DNA from 2 places in the Bacillus sp. GbtcB14 genome. Region 1 is predicted to be linked to the other one. Evidence: predicted binding sites of a transcription regulator. Region 1 holds the regulator's gene; the other holds the start of a gene.
The links. Region 1 encodes LexA, which represses DNA repair genes until DNA is damaged. Its sites were predicted from a motif close to CGAACATATGTTCG; they were not measured.
Positions count from the first base shown of each region.

Region 1 (8,645 bases):
AAGATAAGAAAGTTTTTCTCGTTAGATATGAAAACAATGTTTTTATTTATAGAAGCGTATATGTATTTAGGATGGGCTCGTTTTCTTAAATCTATGCCATTTTCTAAGATTGCTCCTACATTAGGTACTCATATGGATGAAACATCTTTAAAATGTAACGAATCTAATAAATTTATATTAAGAAGTATTTCTGAAGCAATACGTATTATGAGTCAGCACACTTTTTGGGAGAGTAAATGTCTTGTGAGTGCGATAGCTGGAATGGAAATGCTAAAAAGACGTCAAATTGAGAGTACTCTGTATTTAGGGACCGCAAAGGATAAGAATGGAAAGATGGTTGCTCATGCTTGGTTACGTAGTGGTCCATTTTATATAACGGGAGCAGAAGAAATGGAACGGTTCACCGTAGTTAGTAAATTTGCGAGAAGAATTGGTTAAAAAATCTTGAAGGAGAATACTATGAATAACAGTTATGGACTGGATTTAAACGGTGTAGCTAAGGAGCTAAAATTGCAACTTGAAATTCTCAAAAGTAGAAATGCTACGGAGTTACAAGAAATCAATAAGGAATGGTTTGAAAAAATTGATTGGGATAGATTTCTCGAACTAACAATCCATCATCGTGTATATGCATTTATTTATCCAAAGATGAAAGAGATGGATAAAAAATTGGTTCCGGTACGTGTTATTCAAATTTTACATCAATATTTTAAAATGAATACATTTCAGATGCTTCATTTAAGTGCTGAAATGGAGCTAGTAAGTAAACTGTTTACTGAAAATGAGATTCGTACTCTTTTTTTAAAAGGACCGCAACTTGCTCATGACCTATATGGGGATATTTCCTTGCGAACATCCTCTGATTTGGATGTTCTTATTCCAATTCATCAGCTGAAAAAAGCAGAAAAACTTCTTTTAGAACAAGGCTACGTAAAGGATGGTGATATTCAAACAATATTAAACGATTGGAAATGGAGACATCATCATGTGGAATTTTTTCATCAGCAAAAGCAAATTAAAATTGAAATTCATTGGAGATTACACCCTGGACCAGGAAAGGAGCCAAGCTTTGAGGCACTGTGGGAGCGAAAACGAACAAGCACACTTACAAGTGAATCTATATATCAATTAGGAAGAGAAGACTTGTTTTTATTTCTGATTTCTCATGGGGCACGTCATGGCTGGTCTCGATTGCGTTGGTTATTAGATATAAATCAAATGGTCAAGCAAGGACTTGATTGGAAAGAAGTTTACAAGTTATTCACAACATATCAATGTGGGCATGTAGGAGGCCAGGCACTAATTCTAGCTACTGAGCTTTTAAATGCAACACTCTCTGAAGAAATGAAAGTATTGACAGATCAAAGACGCTCTAGAAAATTAGCACAAGATGCACTATTTTATATTAGAAAAATGATAAACTTACATACGGATCCTGTTCCAGATGAAGTAGCAGCGTATCACAGTCGTCATTTATTTTCATTAATGTCAAATCAACAAAAAATTTTATTTATTATTAGTTATTTTTATCCTTATCCAATTGATGCAAAGACGTTACCATTACCTAAATATTTTCATTTTTTGTACTTTCCTTTACGTCCTATTCTATGTACCTGGAGGAAAGCGAGAAAGCATGTATTATCATAGGGGGACATAGAAATGAAAAATCTCTTGTACTTTGCTAAGAAGTTACATTGTTTTTCTGGAAAAACATTATATTTAAATTTATTAGGAATGTCCTTGGTTAGCCTTTTAGAGGGGATTGGCATTCTTTTATTAATCCCTATGATAAGTGTCAGTGGAATTGTAAAGGTAAATAGTGGATCAACTCCAGGCTCAGAAGTGTTTGAACTTTTGCATAATATCCCTGAAACATTGAGCTTGTTGATTATTTTAAGTGTTTATATTTTTTTGGTAGTAGCTCAATCCCTCTTGCAACAAAATCTTACCCTTAGAAATATGAAAATTCTTATAAATTTTACAAACCATATAAGATTGGAAATATATCGTACATTATTACAAGCTAATTGGGTTTTTTTTGTGAAAAAGAGAAAGTCCGATTTAATCAATGCTTTGACTGAAGAATTAGGACGTGTTGTTAATGGAACAAACTTATTTTTTCAGATGTTAACTGCTCTTATTTTTACATTAATACAAGTTGGAATTGCTTTATGGCTTTCTACAACGATAACTCTCTTTGTTCTATTTGCTGGTTTAGTTCTTGCTTTTTTTTCTAGACATTTTATAAAAAAATCAAAAGCGCTCGGCAATCAAAAATCGGAGGTAGCTAGAAGTTATCTTGGCGGCATAACAGATCATTTTAACGGGATTAAAGATATAAAAAGTAATACGTTAGAAGAATCTAGATATACATGGTTACACACTTGGTGCCAAAGGATAGAGCAAGAACAACTAGCATTTATGAAACTAAAAAATAGTTCACAACTTTTTTATAAAATTGCATCGTCTATTTTAATTGCATTTCTTATTTTTACATCTATAAAACTATTCCAAGCTCAGCCAGGACAACTATTATTAATTATTCTTATTTTTTCAAGGCTATGGCCAAGATTTACAAGCATTCAATCCAATCTTGAGCAACTAGCTGCAAGTATTCCTGCTTTTAAGTCTTTAATAGAATTACAAGAAGAGTGTAAGACAGCAAAGGAATTACAAGATATAGAACAGTGTTATAAACATGTAAAACCAATGTCTATAAGAAAAGGGATTGAATGCCGAAACGTATATTTCCGTTACAATGAAAACGAACATGTATACGCTCTACAAAATATTAATGTGCAAATCCCAACCAATCGTATGACAGCAATTGTTGGGCGATCGGGTGCTGGAAAAAGTACATTAATTGATATTTTAATGGGGCTTATTCAACCGGAAAAAGGACAAGTATTAATAGATGATGCGACTATTACAAGTGATAATTTATTGGCTTTAAGGAAATCTATTAGCTATGTTCAGCAGGACCCCTTCCTATTTAATGCGAGCATAAGAGAAAATTTATTGATGATTGAGCCAAATGCAAGTGAAGATCAGATTTGGGCTGCATTAAATTTCGCGGCCGCTGCTGAATTTGTACAAGCGCTTCCGAATGGACTTGATACTTTTATTGGGGATAGAGGAGTTAAACTTTCGGGTGGGGAGAGGCAACGATTAGTTTTGGCACGAGCAATTTTAAGAAAACCTTCTATTCTAGTTTTAGATGAGGCAACAAGTGCGTTAGATTCAGAAAATGAAGCGTTAATTCAAAGTGCATTAGAGAAGTTAAAGGGTCAAATGACTATTATCGTAATTGCTCATCGTCTATCAACAATACGTAATGCTGATCAAGTAATTGTGATAGATAAAGGAGAGGTTGTTCAACGAGGTGAGTTTAACCAACTAGCTCGAGAGAGAAAAGGTGTGTTTCGTAATTTATTAGGTAAACAAGTAGAAGTTGGTTCTTAGAGGGGAAAGAGTGAATGGATTTTTGTATTCATGTAGTTCGAATCGAATAAAAGCCTGAGTGATGTTCAGTTATAACAGGACATTATTCAGGCTTTTATTTGTACGTTTTCTACATTTAGGGAGTAAATATAAATGAGTACCTTGCAATGAATAATACTAAGTGGTATATTATGGATACAACAGGTACCGTGTATTGAACAGTACTGGAATGAGAAAGGGGGACTGACCTTGAACGTTCAGTTTAAAAAAGGTGTGTTAGAACTGTGTGTTTTAGCACTTGTGAAACGTAAGGATTGTTACGGTTATGAACTTGTTCAGCAAATCTCAAATAAGTTTTTAATATCAGAAGGGTCAGTGTATCCTTTATTACGTCGTTTAACGAAAGAAGGATATTTTCAAACGTATTTGAAAGAATCTACGGAGGGACCGCCTCGTAAATATTATCAACTAACTGAGCAAGGGGAAACGCAACTGAATTTGTTAGTAACAGAGTGGCGTGATTTTGCAAAAGGCGTACAAGAAATTATTGAAGGGGTGGAATGGGATGAGTAAAGAACAGTTTCTTAAAGAATTATCAAGTCATCTTAGAAAGTTACCGGAAGAAGAGAGGAAAGATATTTTATTTGATTATGAAGAGCATTTTCAGTTTGGGATAGAAGAGGGGAAAACTGAATCGGAAATAATAAAGGGTCTTGGCTCTCCGAAAGTAATTGCGAAGGATTTACTTGCTTTGTATCGTTTTGATGAAATGAAAAAGGACCCATCTACTTCGAATATAACAAGGGCTGTCATGGCAGCGATTGGACTTAGCTTATTTAATTTCATTATTGTGTTAGGCCCGTTAGTTGCAATTATTGCGTTTATATTTTCCTTCTGGATCGGTGGAATTGCTAGTGTAGTGACACCATTTTTCGTTATTGGAAAAGTATTTATGGGTACTTTTATATGGTTGGATTTATTCGTTAGTATAACGTTTGTTGGAGTAGGTTTGTTGTTATGTATTATCGCTTATTATAGTACGAAGTGGTTTAAAAAGTTATGCGTACGTTATGTAGTATGGAACTTCAAAATGATAAAAGGGGAGTAGATGATGAAAAAAATATTGTTAGTAGCAATCGCTTGTATCATTATTGGAGTAATAGGGATTTCACAAACATACGAAAAAGCAGTGCAAAGTGCAGAAGAAGGAAATAAAGAAAACGTAATTAAAAACGAAACACTAAAAAATATAGAAGTTAAGTTAGATGCTGGGGATATTGTTGTCCAAAAATCTCCCGATTCTTCTTTTTATGTAAAGCAATCAGGAGATGTACGTAAACAAGAGATTCATATTGCTGAAGATGGTGACACATTAAAAATTATTGGGGAAAGAGAAAAAGGAGCTTCATTTGATTTTTCTTTTTATGATTTTAGGTTTCAAACGTCTACAATAACTCTCCTCGTGCCTGAACGTTCTTATCAAGAGATAAAAGTAAATTCATCCGCTGGACAAATAGAAATAAGTGATGTGAAAAGTGATCGTGTAAGTGTGGGGACACTCGCTGGAGAAGTAGATTTGAAACATATCACAGCTAAGAGTGTGGAGGGATCTACAAAAGCTGGTGAGGTGAACTTTAAAAAGGTAATAGGGAAAGTAATAGCGAAAACGGCTAGTGGGGATGTATATGTTATGGATCATGATCCTAAGTATGATGTAGAGGCAAGTTCAACTGCTGGGGATGTAGATATTACTTTATTAGAAAAACCACAAGATGCAGTAATAAGTGGGCGAAGCGCTGCTGGCGACGTAATGATTTTTAATGAAGAAAATAAAAATATAACAATTGGCAATGGTAGTAAAAATATTAGCGGTAAAACAGCTGCTGGCGATGTGACGATTGAAACTCGTTCATAAGAAATAGAATGTATGAAAATCTATCAAAATACAAAAAAAGAAGATAATTACCGTATATAAATAAGGTAATTATCTTCTTTTATTATTCTTAATGTAAATCACGATATACGCCAATTACTTTTCCTATAACTGACACTTGTTTTAAAATGATAGGTTCTAATGAAGAGTTTTCCGGTTGTAGACGGAAATGGTCTTTTTCTTTATAGAAACGTTTAACAGTTGCTTCGTTATCTTCTGTTAAAGCGACTACAATTTCACCGTTGTATGCAGACTGTTGTTGGCGAACAACAACTAAATCCCCATCGAAAATACCAGCTTCAATCATACTATCTCCGGAAATACGTAACATAAATACTTGGTCTGCTCCAGCAACAATGCTAGCTGGAAGTGGGAAGTGATCTTCTACACTTTCAACTGCTGTAATCGGTAATCCAGCAGTAACTTTTCCGACAATTGGAACTTGAATAACAGATTGTGTTTCTGTATCCATTCGGTTGTCACCTAAAATTTCAATTGCTCGTGGTTTTGTTGGATCGCGTCGAATATATCCTTTTTCTTCTAGTCGTGATAAATGTCCGTGCACTGTAGAACTAGAAGCGAGGCCGACTGCTTGACCGATTTCACGTACGGAAGGTGGATATCCTTTTTCTTGTACTTTTAGCTTAATAAAGTCGAGAATGTCTTGCTGGCGTTTCGTTAACTTTTCCATGTTTTCTAACACCTCGTTTTCTTTCATTTTTCTTATTAATAAGTATAACATGCGAAAAAACATTCTACAAACATAAGTTCGAACGAAAGGCGAATTTATGATACACTATAAGGAAAATATAGTGAGAAAGAAGGGTTCAAAATGAATGCAATTATTTATGCACGTGTGAGCACGACAAAAGAAGAACAGGAAACATCATTATTGCGTCAAAAAGATGAATTATTGCATTTAGCTGAGCGCTATCAAATGAATGTTGCAAAGGTGATTGAAGAGCAGGCTAGCGGTTATACAATTGAACGTGATGGCATATTAGAAGTGCTAGATACAATTCGCGATGAACAAGTTGATGTACTTCTCATACAAGATGAAACGCGCCTTGGTAGAGGGAATGCAAAGATTGCATTAATGCACTGTTTACATAAAGAGGGAATAAAAGTATATACGCATACGCATAATGGAGAATTAGAACTCTCTGATTCTGATTCGATGGTACTAGATATAATTGGGATTGTTGAAGAGTATCAAAGAAAGATCCACAATTTAAAAATTAAACGTGGCATGCAAAGGGCGGTAGAGAAAGGATTTCGTCCGGAGAATAATTTGAAAAATCGTCATTTAAGTATAGGACGTGAGAAAAAAGAAGTGCCAATTGAGGAAATTGTACGTTTACGCCGGAATGAATTAACTTTTGAAGAAATTGCAGCAACACTTCGTGGTTTTGGTCATGATGTTTCAAAAGCAACAGTACACCGAAGATATGTAGAATATACAAAGCAATTGCTTGATAAAGAGGACTAACTATTGTATGATAATAATCAGTTTTGAGTAAAAGGGGGATTCGAGATGCAAAGTCACGAACTCATTGAACGCATTAACTTCTTAGCGAAAAAAGCAAAAGCTGAAGGCTTAACTGAAGAAGAACAACGTGAGCGCCAATCGCTACGTGAACAATATTTAAAAGGATTTCGTCAAAATATGTTAAACGAACTTAAAGGGATCAAAGTTGTTAACGAAGAAGGTACTGATGTTACACCGGCGAAATTAAAAGCTTTAAAAAAGCAAGATAATGCAAAATTAAACTAAAAGATGGGCGAGGCCCATCTTTTTTATTTATTATATCCGTTATTTAATAACTTTCCAGTTGTTATTGACTGTTGCTTCTATCTTTTTGTGCTTCAATATATAGTTAGCGATAAGTTCAGACATATCTGTTGGTATGTCTTTTATTACGGGCTTATTTTGAAACATAAAGAAGTTCCCTCCGCCGCTTGCGCGATAATTATTCATAACGACGTCATATTCTTCATTCATATGAAGGGGAGCTCCTTTATACTGTAAGGATTCGACTCTCTCTCCAATTGGTTTGGAAATGTTTAATACGTACGAAATTCCTTCCCACATATCGTAATTATAGTGTTGCGGCTTTGGTTCTATGTAGGTAGGATTTACAATGATAGTTTCATCTGCTTTTAATGTGAAATAAGAAGCAGAGAGTTCAAGGGCATCTTTTATATCCGCTCCAGTTATTCTAATTACTTTTAATGTATTTGGATAAATATAATTAGAAACGATGTCACGCATTGTTACGCGATTAGGGAAACCTGGAGATAGATTATGGAATAAGCTTGTACAAGAAATGGAAACATTAGCTATATCCATCTGTATTTTATTTATAAATTCAATAAAAGGATGGTCTTGCAAACGAGTTTGCATAGCATCTGAAATTTGCATGTCCCCATAGATTAATCCAATAGGTTGATCGAGCCAATTTTGTGTTTCCTCTTCATAATCGGCAACCAAGGAAAGCATATGTTGGTCCGCAGTAATTCCACGCACGGGCAATAATTGTGAATAACTCTCTTTTTTTACCCATTTTTGTTCTGTTTTCTCGAATGTTACTGTTATTTTTCCGACGGAGTGTCCATTGCATCCAGTTTGTAAAACTGTTACACCATTTATTACGGTGTGAGCGATTTCCCGGTGTTGGTGGCCTGTTAGTAAAATATCTATGCCTTCAATTTTATGGCACATTGCATAACCTTGGTTTTCACCTGTTAAAACTTCAGTCGGTACCCCGGTTTGTAAATCGCGTTCAAATCCTCCATGATACGCTACGATTAGTAAATCTGGTTGCTCTTGTTCGCGAATGTAAGAAACCCATTTTTTTGTTGTTTCTAATGCATCTTCAAATTGTAGATCTTGAATGTGATGAGGTTGTTCCCAATTAGGAATGTAATGCGTTGTCATCCCTAAAATAGCAATTTTTATATTTGATTCAATATGTTTTATCATATATGGTTTCCCGAAATAAGGTTCTTTTCTGTTTGTATCTAAAATATTTGCTGATAGATACGGGAAGTTCGCAGTAGAAATAGCATGATTTAATACGTCCATTCCATAATTAAATTCATGATTCCCGATAACTGCAGCATCATAGTTTAAATAGTTCGCTAATAAGGACATTGGGTTTTTCTTATCTTTTTTGTATGTAGCGTAATGATAAGTAAAGGGTGTTCCTTGTATGAAGTCACCGTTATCAATTAAAAGAACGTTTCTATTTTGGGAACGTTCTTTTTTTAT
Region 1 covers NZ_JAGXJT010000018.1:3,092-11,736, reverse strand. Annotated here, with positions in the region: gene KVT31_RS27335 (lasso peptide biosynthesis B2 protein) at 1-438, shown strand, start outside; gene KVT31_RS27330 (nucleotidyltransferase domain-containing protein) at 460-1,647, shown strand; gene KVT31_RS27325 (ABC transporter ATP-binding protein) at 1,660-3,462, shown strand; gene KVT31_RS27320 (PadR family transcriptional regulator) at 3,691-4,014, shown strand; gene KVT31_RS27315 (DUF1700 domain-containing protein) at 4,007-4,549, shown strand; gene KVT31_RS27310 (DUF4097 family beta strand repeat-containing protein) at 4,550-5,356, shown strand; gene lexA (transcriptional repressor LexA) at 5,445-6,065, opposite strand; gene KVT31_RS27300 (YneB family resolvase-like protein) at 6,207-6,863, shown strand; gene KVT31_RS27295 (DUF896 domain-containing protein) at 6,909-7,148, shown strand; gene KVT31_RS27290 (bifunctional metallophosphatase/5'-nucleotidase) at 7,188-8,645, opposite strand, start outside.

Region 2 (8,645 bases), on a different contig from region 1:
TCAGACATATGGTAATATTCTGCGTGCATATGGTGTTCTTCAATCGTATCGGCAGAAACTGGTCTAAATGTTCCAAGCCCTACGTGAAGTGTAATGAAAGCTAACCCGACGCCTTTTTGTTTTAACTTCTCCAATAACTCTTCTGTAAAGTGAAGTCCTGCAGTTGGCGCTGCTGCTGAGCCGATCTCTTTCGCATATACTGTTTGATAGCGATCGCGATCTTCTAGCGTCTCTTTAATATACGGAGGAAGTGGCATTTCCCCAAGTTCATCTAAAATTTCATAGAAGATGCCGTCATATGAAAATTCAAGCTGACGTCCACCTTGATCTGCAGTTCCTGTGCAAGTTGCTTTTAATTTCCCTTCGCCAAAAGAGATAATAGTTCCTTCTTTTACACGTTTCGCTGGCTTAACAAGCGTTTCCCACGTATCGCCTTCTTCTTGTTTTAAAAGAAGTACTTCAATGTGCGCGCCTGTATCTTCTTTCACACCGTGCAAACGAGCAGGCATTACTTTCGTTTCATTTAAAACTAAGCAATCCCCCTCATGTAAGTAAGAAAGAATATCCGTAAAATGTTTATGCTCAATATCGCCTGTTTCACGGTCTAACACCATTAATCTTGATGTTTCACGATCTTCTAACGGGACTTGTGCAATAAGTTCTTCTGGTAAATGAAAATCAAACAGATTTATATCCATAACTATATCCACCTATTTCTTATTTGAATCGATTTATTATATACATAATAAAAGATAATACAATACTTAACACAATACATGTAATGACAGGAAAATAAAAGGTAACGTTTCCTTTTTTCATAAAAATATCGCCTGGAAGTCTTCCAATAAACTTCCAAGCTAATCCGACAACAATGAGTAAGATACCTGCTGTAATAAGCAATTTTGGCATCTCCGTCATACTTTTGGCATCTCCATTCCGAAATGCTCATATGCAAGCGGCGTTACAATTCGACCTCTTGGCGTTCTTTGTAAAAAGCCAATTTGTAATAAATACGGCTCATACACATCTTCAATCGTATGAGATTCTTCTCCAATCGTTGCCGAAACCGTTTCTAATCCGACTGGGCCACCGCGGAATTTCTCAATAATACCAAGCAATAATTTATGATCGATATGATCTAGACCTAATTTATCTACTTGCAGTAGTTCTAACGCCATTTGTGTAATTTCCATTGTAACTGTTCCGTTACCACGAACTTGTGCGAAATCTCGTACACGTCGTAATAAACGATTCGCAATACGAGGTGTACCACGAGCACGTCTTGCAATTTCTAGTGCAGCTAACGAATCAATTTCAACTTCAAATACTTCTGCTGTACGTTCTACAATCTCAGACAACTGATCTACTGTATAGTACTCTAATCTTGAAAGTACACCGAAACGGTCACGAAGTGGTGCTGATAATGCCCCTGCACGTGTCGTTGCTCCAACTAATGTAAATGGAGGTAAATCTAAACGTACAGATCGTGCTGACGGTCCTTTCCCAATTACAATATCAAGGCAAAAATCTTCCATCGCAGGATATAGCACTTCTTCAATCGATCTATGCAAACGATGAATTTCATCTATAAATAATACATCCCCCGGCTGAAGCGCTGTTAATACAGCTGCTAAATCTCCTGGTCTTTCAATTGCTGGACCTGAAGTTGTTCTAACATTTACGCCCATTTCATTGGCAATAATATTGGCAAGCGTCGTTTTACCAAGTCCTGGTGGTCCATATAGAAGCACATGATCTAACGTTTCTTCACGCATTTTCGCTGCTTCAATAAACACCTCTAAATTATGTTTCGCTTTATCTTGGCCAATATACTGACGGAGCGTCTGTGGCCGTAATGAATATTCTAAATCCGAATCTTCATATGCAGATTCCCCTGAAAGGAGACGTTCGTCCATTATACTCACCTCTTACCATTTAGTAAAAGACTAAGTGCCTTTTTAATATACTGATCCGTCGTTAATGATTCTTTTAATAACTCTGGTACAACGCGAGAAACTTCTCGTTCTGCGTATCCAAGTGCGCGCAGAGCTTCCAGCGCCTCATCAAGCTCAGCTGATGAACCTTTCTTCTCATCAAAACGTTCTGTATCTGAGAATAAATCAACAAATGCATCTGGTACGACGTCAGCTAGTTTTCCTTTTAAATCTAAAATCATTTGGCGTGCTGTTTTCTTTCCGACGCCCGGGAATTTCACTAAAAACTTCTCGTCTTCATGTTCAATTGCTTGAACGACCTGTCCTGTTTGACCAGAAGCTAAAATTGCAAGAGCGCCTTTTGGTCCAATGCCAGACACACCTAACAACTTTGTAAATAATAAACGCTCTTCACGTGTTTTAAACCCGTAAAGTGCCATAATATCTTCTCTCACATAATGATATGTATAGACACGGATTTCTTGCTTACTTCTTTGAAATACATACGGATTTGGTGTGAAAATTTGATAACCAATTCCATTATGGTCAATTACGACATATTCCGGTCCTACATACTCCACGTAACCTGTAACATATTCAAACAAAATACGATCTCTCCCTCTTAAATCATGTATTCCATTTTAACATATTTAATGATAGAAAAGCGAGACTACCCCAACAAATGTTCTCCATTTGAAACTTCTGTTATTTTCCATTGACAGAAAGCATGAAGCAACTTAATATACAGAAGTCGATAATGATTATCAATACTAATTAAAGGGGTTACATCAGGATGAAACAGAAGCTATTTATTTTATTTACTATTATGCTAGTTGTTCTTTCTATCGTTGGCTGTTCTTCTCAAAAAGAAGAATCAAAAGCGAAAGAACAACCGAAAACAAAAGTTGTAAAACACGCTAAAGGGGAAGCTACAATTCCAGTAAATCCAAAGAGAATTGTTGACTTATCTGGATCAACAGAAGAATTATTACTTCTTGGACACAAACCTGTTGGTACAGCAAACACATATAAAGATAAAATCCAAAAGCATTTAACAGACAAGCTAGATGGCGTAAAAGCAGTAGGTTGGTATTGGGCACCTAAAGTTGATTTAGAAGCTGTTACTGCTTTAAAACCAGACTTAATTATTTTAAATAATCGTCAATTGAAGATCTATGATCAATTAGAAAAGGTTGCACCGACAGTTGTTTTAGAAACAAACTTAGAAGACTGGCGCGGTAAGTTTAAAGAAGTAGGTAAACTATTTGACGAAGAAAAGAAAGCAGACAAATGGATTGCAGACTACGATAAAAAAGCAGACTCTTTATCTAAAAAAATTAAAGAGAAAACAAAAGATGAGAACTTTATGTTCGTCGCAGTTACACCACAAAACTTCCGTGTATACGGTAGCTTCGGGTACGGTGACATCATCTTTAACGACTTAAAACTTCCGGCAACAAAAGGTACAGATTTAAAACAAACGATGGCGCAAGTATCACTAGAAGGTCTTGTTGCATTCCAACCTGATCAAATGTTTATTGTAAACTTTGGTGGCGAAGCTGATAAAGTTTACGAAGACTATAAAAATAGTGCCGTTTGGAAAGACAATAAAGCAGTTAAAAACAATCACGTATATGAAGTATCAAATGAGGTCTTCAATACAAAAGCATTCAACCCAATCGGAAAAGATATGCTAATCGATGAAATCGCAAAACAAATTTTAGATAAAAATAAATAAAAAAAGCAGCTCACCATGAGCTGCTTTTTTTACTTATTTTGCACTGCGTATTGCTTCATTTTTTCAATCGTCTTCACAAAACCTTCTTTTGATTTAATACGAATACCACGCTTCAATTTCGCACGCTCATAACTCTCCAGCTTTTTCATATCAATTTGAAAGAAGGAATGAATCGCATTATCACTTTTCGGTACACCTTTAAAAATTTGTAATATCCCTTCCTCTGAAACACCAAAATATCCGCTCGTTTTCAATAATGGAGAAATATCATCAACTTTCTTTTGTAATACGATTTGTACATCATCACGATCAACGAGCTGCCATTCTTTATATTCCTGTAAAAACTTTTCTAAGTCCGCCACTTTTTCTGTAAATATTTCCTCACTTACTTCTCCATCAACATACATTCGCTCTAATAAAATTGTAACTTCAGGCTCTTTTACTGTTACTTCTGGTACTAGCCCTTCCGCCTTCACATTTGTTTCATAAACGAAGCAAAACATCATAACGAAAGCTTGCATCGCAATCAGTATCCATTTCATTTCCGTTCACCTCTTTTAGGCAAGATCAAACTTTCATTAGTAGTTTTTCCGAAAATGGGGGTTTTATCCATATAAATGACCGTATTACATTTCACTCGAAAATAAAAAATGCAGATAAAGTTTTAGCTTTATCTGCATTAGCATTTGTTTTTATATAAAATGAAAGACGCCTGCAAAGCAGGCGTCTTGATGCGTTTACGGCGAGAGACCAGGCGACCACATTCGCGTGTTTAGCACTTAAGCATATCTCTCGTCTTACGTAAATTAGCTCATTGCTTTGCTAATATAACATTAATAAAGTATAAGTGCAACATGTTTATAAAAATATTTTATTTCCTCTTTTAACCAAACAAATTTATGTAAATTATAAATTGATAAATGCAATATATATGTTACCATTAGTGTAACAGCGAAATCATAATAAACAGGAGATGGATATTGTGAAAAAAATAAAGGATGAACGTCTCATTCTGAAAACATTAAAAAACATACGCATTGCCTTTCTTTTTCAATCACTTGGTATAATTGGCATTTTAGGCTATATCGGATTCACTGAAGGAATGGATCAAATTACGAAATCTCCATTATGGTTATTATTTATGCTTACGAGTATTTTAATTGCTTATTTACAGTTAAGCGTTTCAATCGATGTAGAAGAGAGCGAAAAAGATATAAAGTTAACTCCTTATTACAAAATTATTTTACGTTCTCTTATTGTTGGAATTATTATAGCTATTATTTATATCATTTTCAGTCCAGAAAGACCTCTCTTTGAAGCAGTTTTAACAGGTAGTATTTTCTTCATATGCTTTTTAGCGCCTTATTCCGTTAGTTATTTTATTAAAAAACGTCGTGTACAAGACAATGATGAATAAAGAGGAAGGGCTCCCCCTTCCTCTTTTATTTTGCTATCGCATAGTACCAGTAGTACCAGTTAAACCGTAACGAATGTCTCGGAACATATTCCCTATATCACGATTAAAATCGTTTGTAACTGTACCGTTACGTAGGCGTGTACTCATTGCATCGACACGAGTAAACATGTCATTTCTTACAGAGACGTACACGTTTCTGTTCCCAACTTCATTTACAACAGCTTGACGAACTTCATTTGCAAGTGCCGTTTCATTCGATACTGGATTACGCGGTTTTACCGCAATTGCTACATCGTTTCCATATACAACTGTAGACACGCGGTCTACGTTATTCATACGTTTCACACGATTTGTTATTCTTTCTGCTGTTTTACCATCATTGTTAATGTATGAATTGTTCATTGTGATATTACGTGTTGGATGCGGATTAGCAATTTGCCCGTTATAATTTACATCGCGGTAATAATTGTTATATCCTGTATCGTTACGACCATTTCTATATGTTACATAATCTGTATAACGATCGTTACGCGTTACATTATCACGATACTGGTGTGTATCATTATAAGATGTACGCTCATAATTGTAGTTACGTCCATCCATTGCATTGTTATCTTTTGGTGTACCACATGCAGCTAAGGCACTGGTAACTAACAAAGAAGCAGCAATCACTTTTACTTTCGTATTCAATACAAAAACCCCCTCTGTTAGAATGAACTTCTCTTCTGAAAAGCTCCCTCTTATGATGAGTAACAGAGTAGGTTTTTACACTGTTAATATTTCACTGGGAATTTTCTAACATTTGATGTAGATCTTCCGTTTTATGAAAGACTCTACACACAAAAAAGGTGGGAATAATCCCACCTTTTTTTAAACTTCCTCTTCGTCCTCTTCTTCTGAAACTGGCTCTCCAAATACATTTGGTGGATCTGGTTGATAATACATTGTTCCTGGCTGTGGTGCATATGCCGATTGAGTTGGTTGATAATATAACGGATTCGCATATTGCGGACCTCCAGGTTGCGGACTATATAGCCTACTCTCTCCTCCGCACCCACAATCTTCCTCTCCTTGCACGAGCGGCGGCATATTATTATCCATTGGCATCATATTTGGGTTTGGCATAGACGTATATTGCGGTCCAAACGGTGCTCCTTGCTGATATGGCATTTGATATGGATTTGATGGTTGATTATATGGATTCGGTGGCATCATAGGCTGTTGATACGGCATTTGATATGGCATCATATTCGGCGGTTGGTTGTTATCCATGATCGGCATCATATTCGGCATTTGATTATTATCCATGATCGGCATCATATTCGGCATTTGATTATTATCCATGATCGGCATCATATTCGGCATTTGATTGTTATCCATAATCGGCATCATATTCGGCATCATATTTGGCATTTGATTGTTATCCATGATCGGCATCATATTTGGCATTTGATTGTTATCCATGATCGGCATCATATTTGGCATTTGATTATTATCCATGATCGGCATCATATTTGGCATTTGATTATTATCCATAATCGGCATCATATTTGGCATTTGATTGTTATCCATGATTGGCATGATGTTTGGTATTGGGTTATTATCCATGATTGGCATTATATTTGGCGGTTGATTATTATCCATGATTGGCATTATATTTGGTGGTTGATTATTATCCAACATTGGCATGATGTTTGGCATTTGAATATTTGGCGGTATTACTTGTGGAATAACTACATTCTCTTTCGTTACATTTGGTGATACGATATTCCCTACATTTTCTTTCTTCACTTGCGGTGACACGATATTCCCTACATTTTCTTTCTTCACTTGCGGTGACACGATATTCCCTACATTTTCTTTCTTTACTTGCGGTGACACGATATTCCCTACATTTTCTTTCTTTACTTGTGGTGATACTATGTTTCCTACATTTTCTTTCTTTACTTGTGGTGATACTATGTTTCCTACATTTTCTTTCTTTACTTGTGGTGATACTATATTCCCTACATTTTCTTTCTTTACTTGTGGTGATACTACGTTATTTTTTTTCGTTTGCGGAGAAATGACGTTATTAGGTTTCATCTTATTAATTTGAGGAGCAATTAACTCGCTTCCTTTTTTAATGACATCCGAAATTTTATATTCTTTTTTCGCTTTTATTGGTGGTTGCGGCGGCTGTGGTAATACATTTACCGAGAATTTCGTGTTTTCTTTCTCTGCTGGTTTTTGTTTTTCTATAACAGGTGGTTTTTGAATAACAGACGGTTTTTCAACTGGTTTTTCTATTTGAATTGGCTTTTCTTTTTGCACTTCTTTTTGTTGCTTTACCTGTACTTCCTTTTGCGGTTTCACTTGCATTTCCTTCTGTGGTTTTACCTGTACTTCTTTTTGTGGTTTTACTTGCACTTCTTTTTGTGTTTGTTGCATAGCAGGTTGTTGTGTAATTGGTGCCGATTGATACGTAATTTCTTCCTCATCTTCTATTCCAAGCGGCGTTGGCGTTGCTGCAAATTCTTTTTGTTGCACTTCTTTAACATATTGTTTTGGAGGTGCTGATCCTGCTCCAGCATGCTGTTTTACGTGAACGCTGTTTGATGGTACTTTAATTTTCATACCTGGCATAATTAAATCTGGATTACTAAGTTGTGTATTTGTATTTTTCAACGTATCAAAATCCACTCCGTACTTTTTCGCAATTTTCCAAAGGGTATCCCCTTTTTGCACGATATGAATTTTCAAATTTTCCCCCTCCTGTATAACTTATCTATAAGTAACAAATCTCATGAAGTAACCCTTTCTAAATAAAGCTAACTTCTTTTCACTTGTATCACTTCTTCGATTTTCAATATCATTAGAAGTGGAATAAGCATAAGAAAATCGCAATGATTTCTTCAAAACAATGTATGCCCATTTCGTTCTCGTTATGATTATATGCATGAAAAAAAGCAACAGAAATACCGTTGCTTTACACACGCTCTAACATACGATTTAATGCAAGAACCGCTTCTTCAGTCACTTGTTTATCTACGCTAATAACGTTAATTTCTTCTCCTCTTTCTACCGTTTCAAGCACCCATAATAAGTGCGGCAGATCAATTCGGTTCATCGTTAAGCACGGACACATAAATGGATTAAGTGAAACAATCTCTTTATCTGGATGCTGCTGAATAATTCGGTTCACTAAATTCATCTCGGTACCAATTGCCCATTTACTTCCAGGTGGCGCCGCTTCAATCATATCAATAATATATTTCGTTGATCCTGCGTAATCCGAAGCATCAACAACCTCATAACAACATTCTGGATGTACAATAATATTCATATCCGGGTGATTTTTCCGTACATTTTCAATGTTTTTCACTGTAAAGTTTTGATGAACCGAACAATGCCCTTTCCATAAAATCACTTGAATTCCTTCTATATCTCCATCGTACTCTAATGAATCTGTATGTGGGTCCCATACTGCCATTTTATCTAACGGGATACCTAAATCGTATGCTGTATTTCTTCCTAAATGTTGATCCGGTAAAAAGACAAGACGCTCTTTTTGTGT
Region 2 covers NZ_JAGXJT010000001.1:251,698-260,342, reverse strand. Annotated here, with positions in the region: gene queA (tRNA preQ1(34) S-adenosylmethionine ribosyltransferase-isomerase QueA) at 1-698, opposite strand, end outside; gene KVT31_RS01380 (DUF2905 domain-containing protein) at 718-918, opposite strand; gene ruvB (Holliday junction branch migration DNA helicase RuvB) at 915-1,916, opposite strand; gene ruvA (Holliday junction DNA helicase RuvA) at 1,922-2,539, opposite strand; gene KVT31_RS01365 (iron-hydroxamate ABC transporter substrate-binding protein) at 2,728-3,672, shown strand; gene KVT31_RS01360 (BofC C-terminal domain-containing protein) at 3,702-4,214, opposite strand; gene KVT31_RS01355 (branched-chain amino acid ABC transporter substrate-binding protein) at 4,646-5,089, shown strand; gene KVT31_RS01350 (YhcN/YlaJ family sporulation lipoprotein) at 5,123-5,779, opposite strand; partial or broken gene safA (SafA/ExsA family spore coat assembly protein) at 7,675-7,831, opposite strand; gene nadA (quinolinate synthase NadA) at 8,058-8,645, opposite strand, start outside.
Region 2: a site for LexA is predicted at 2,610-2,623, ahead of ruvA (Holliday junction DNA helicase RuvA). Genes of this name have one in related genera too.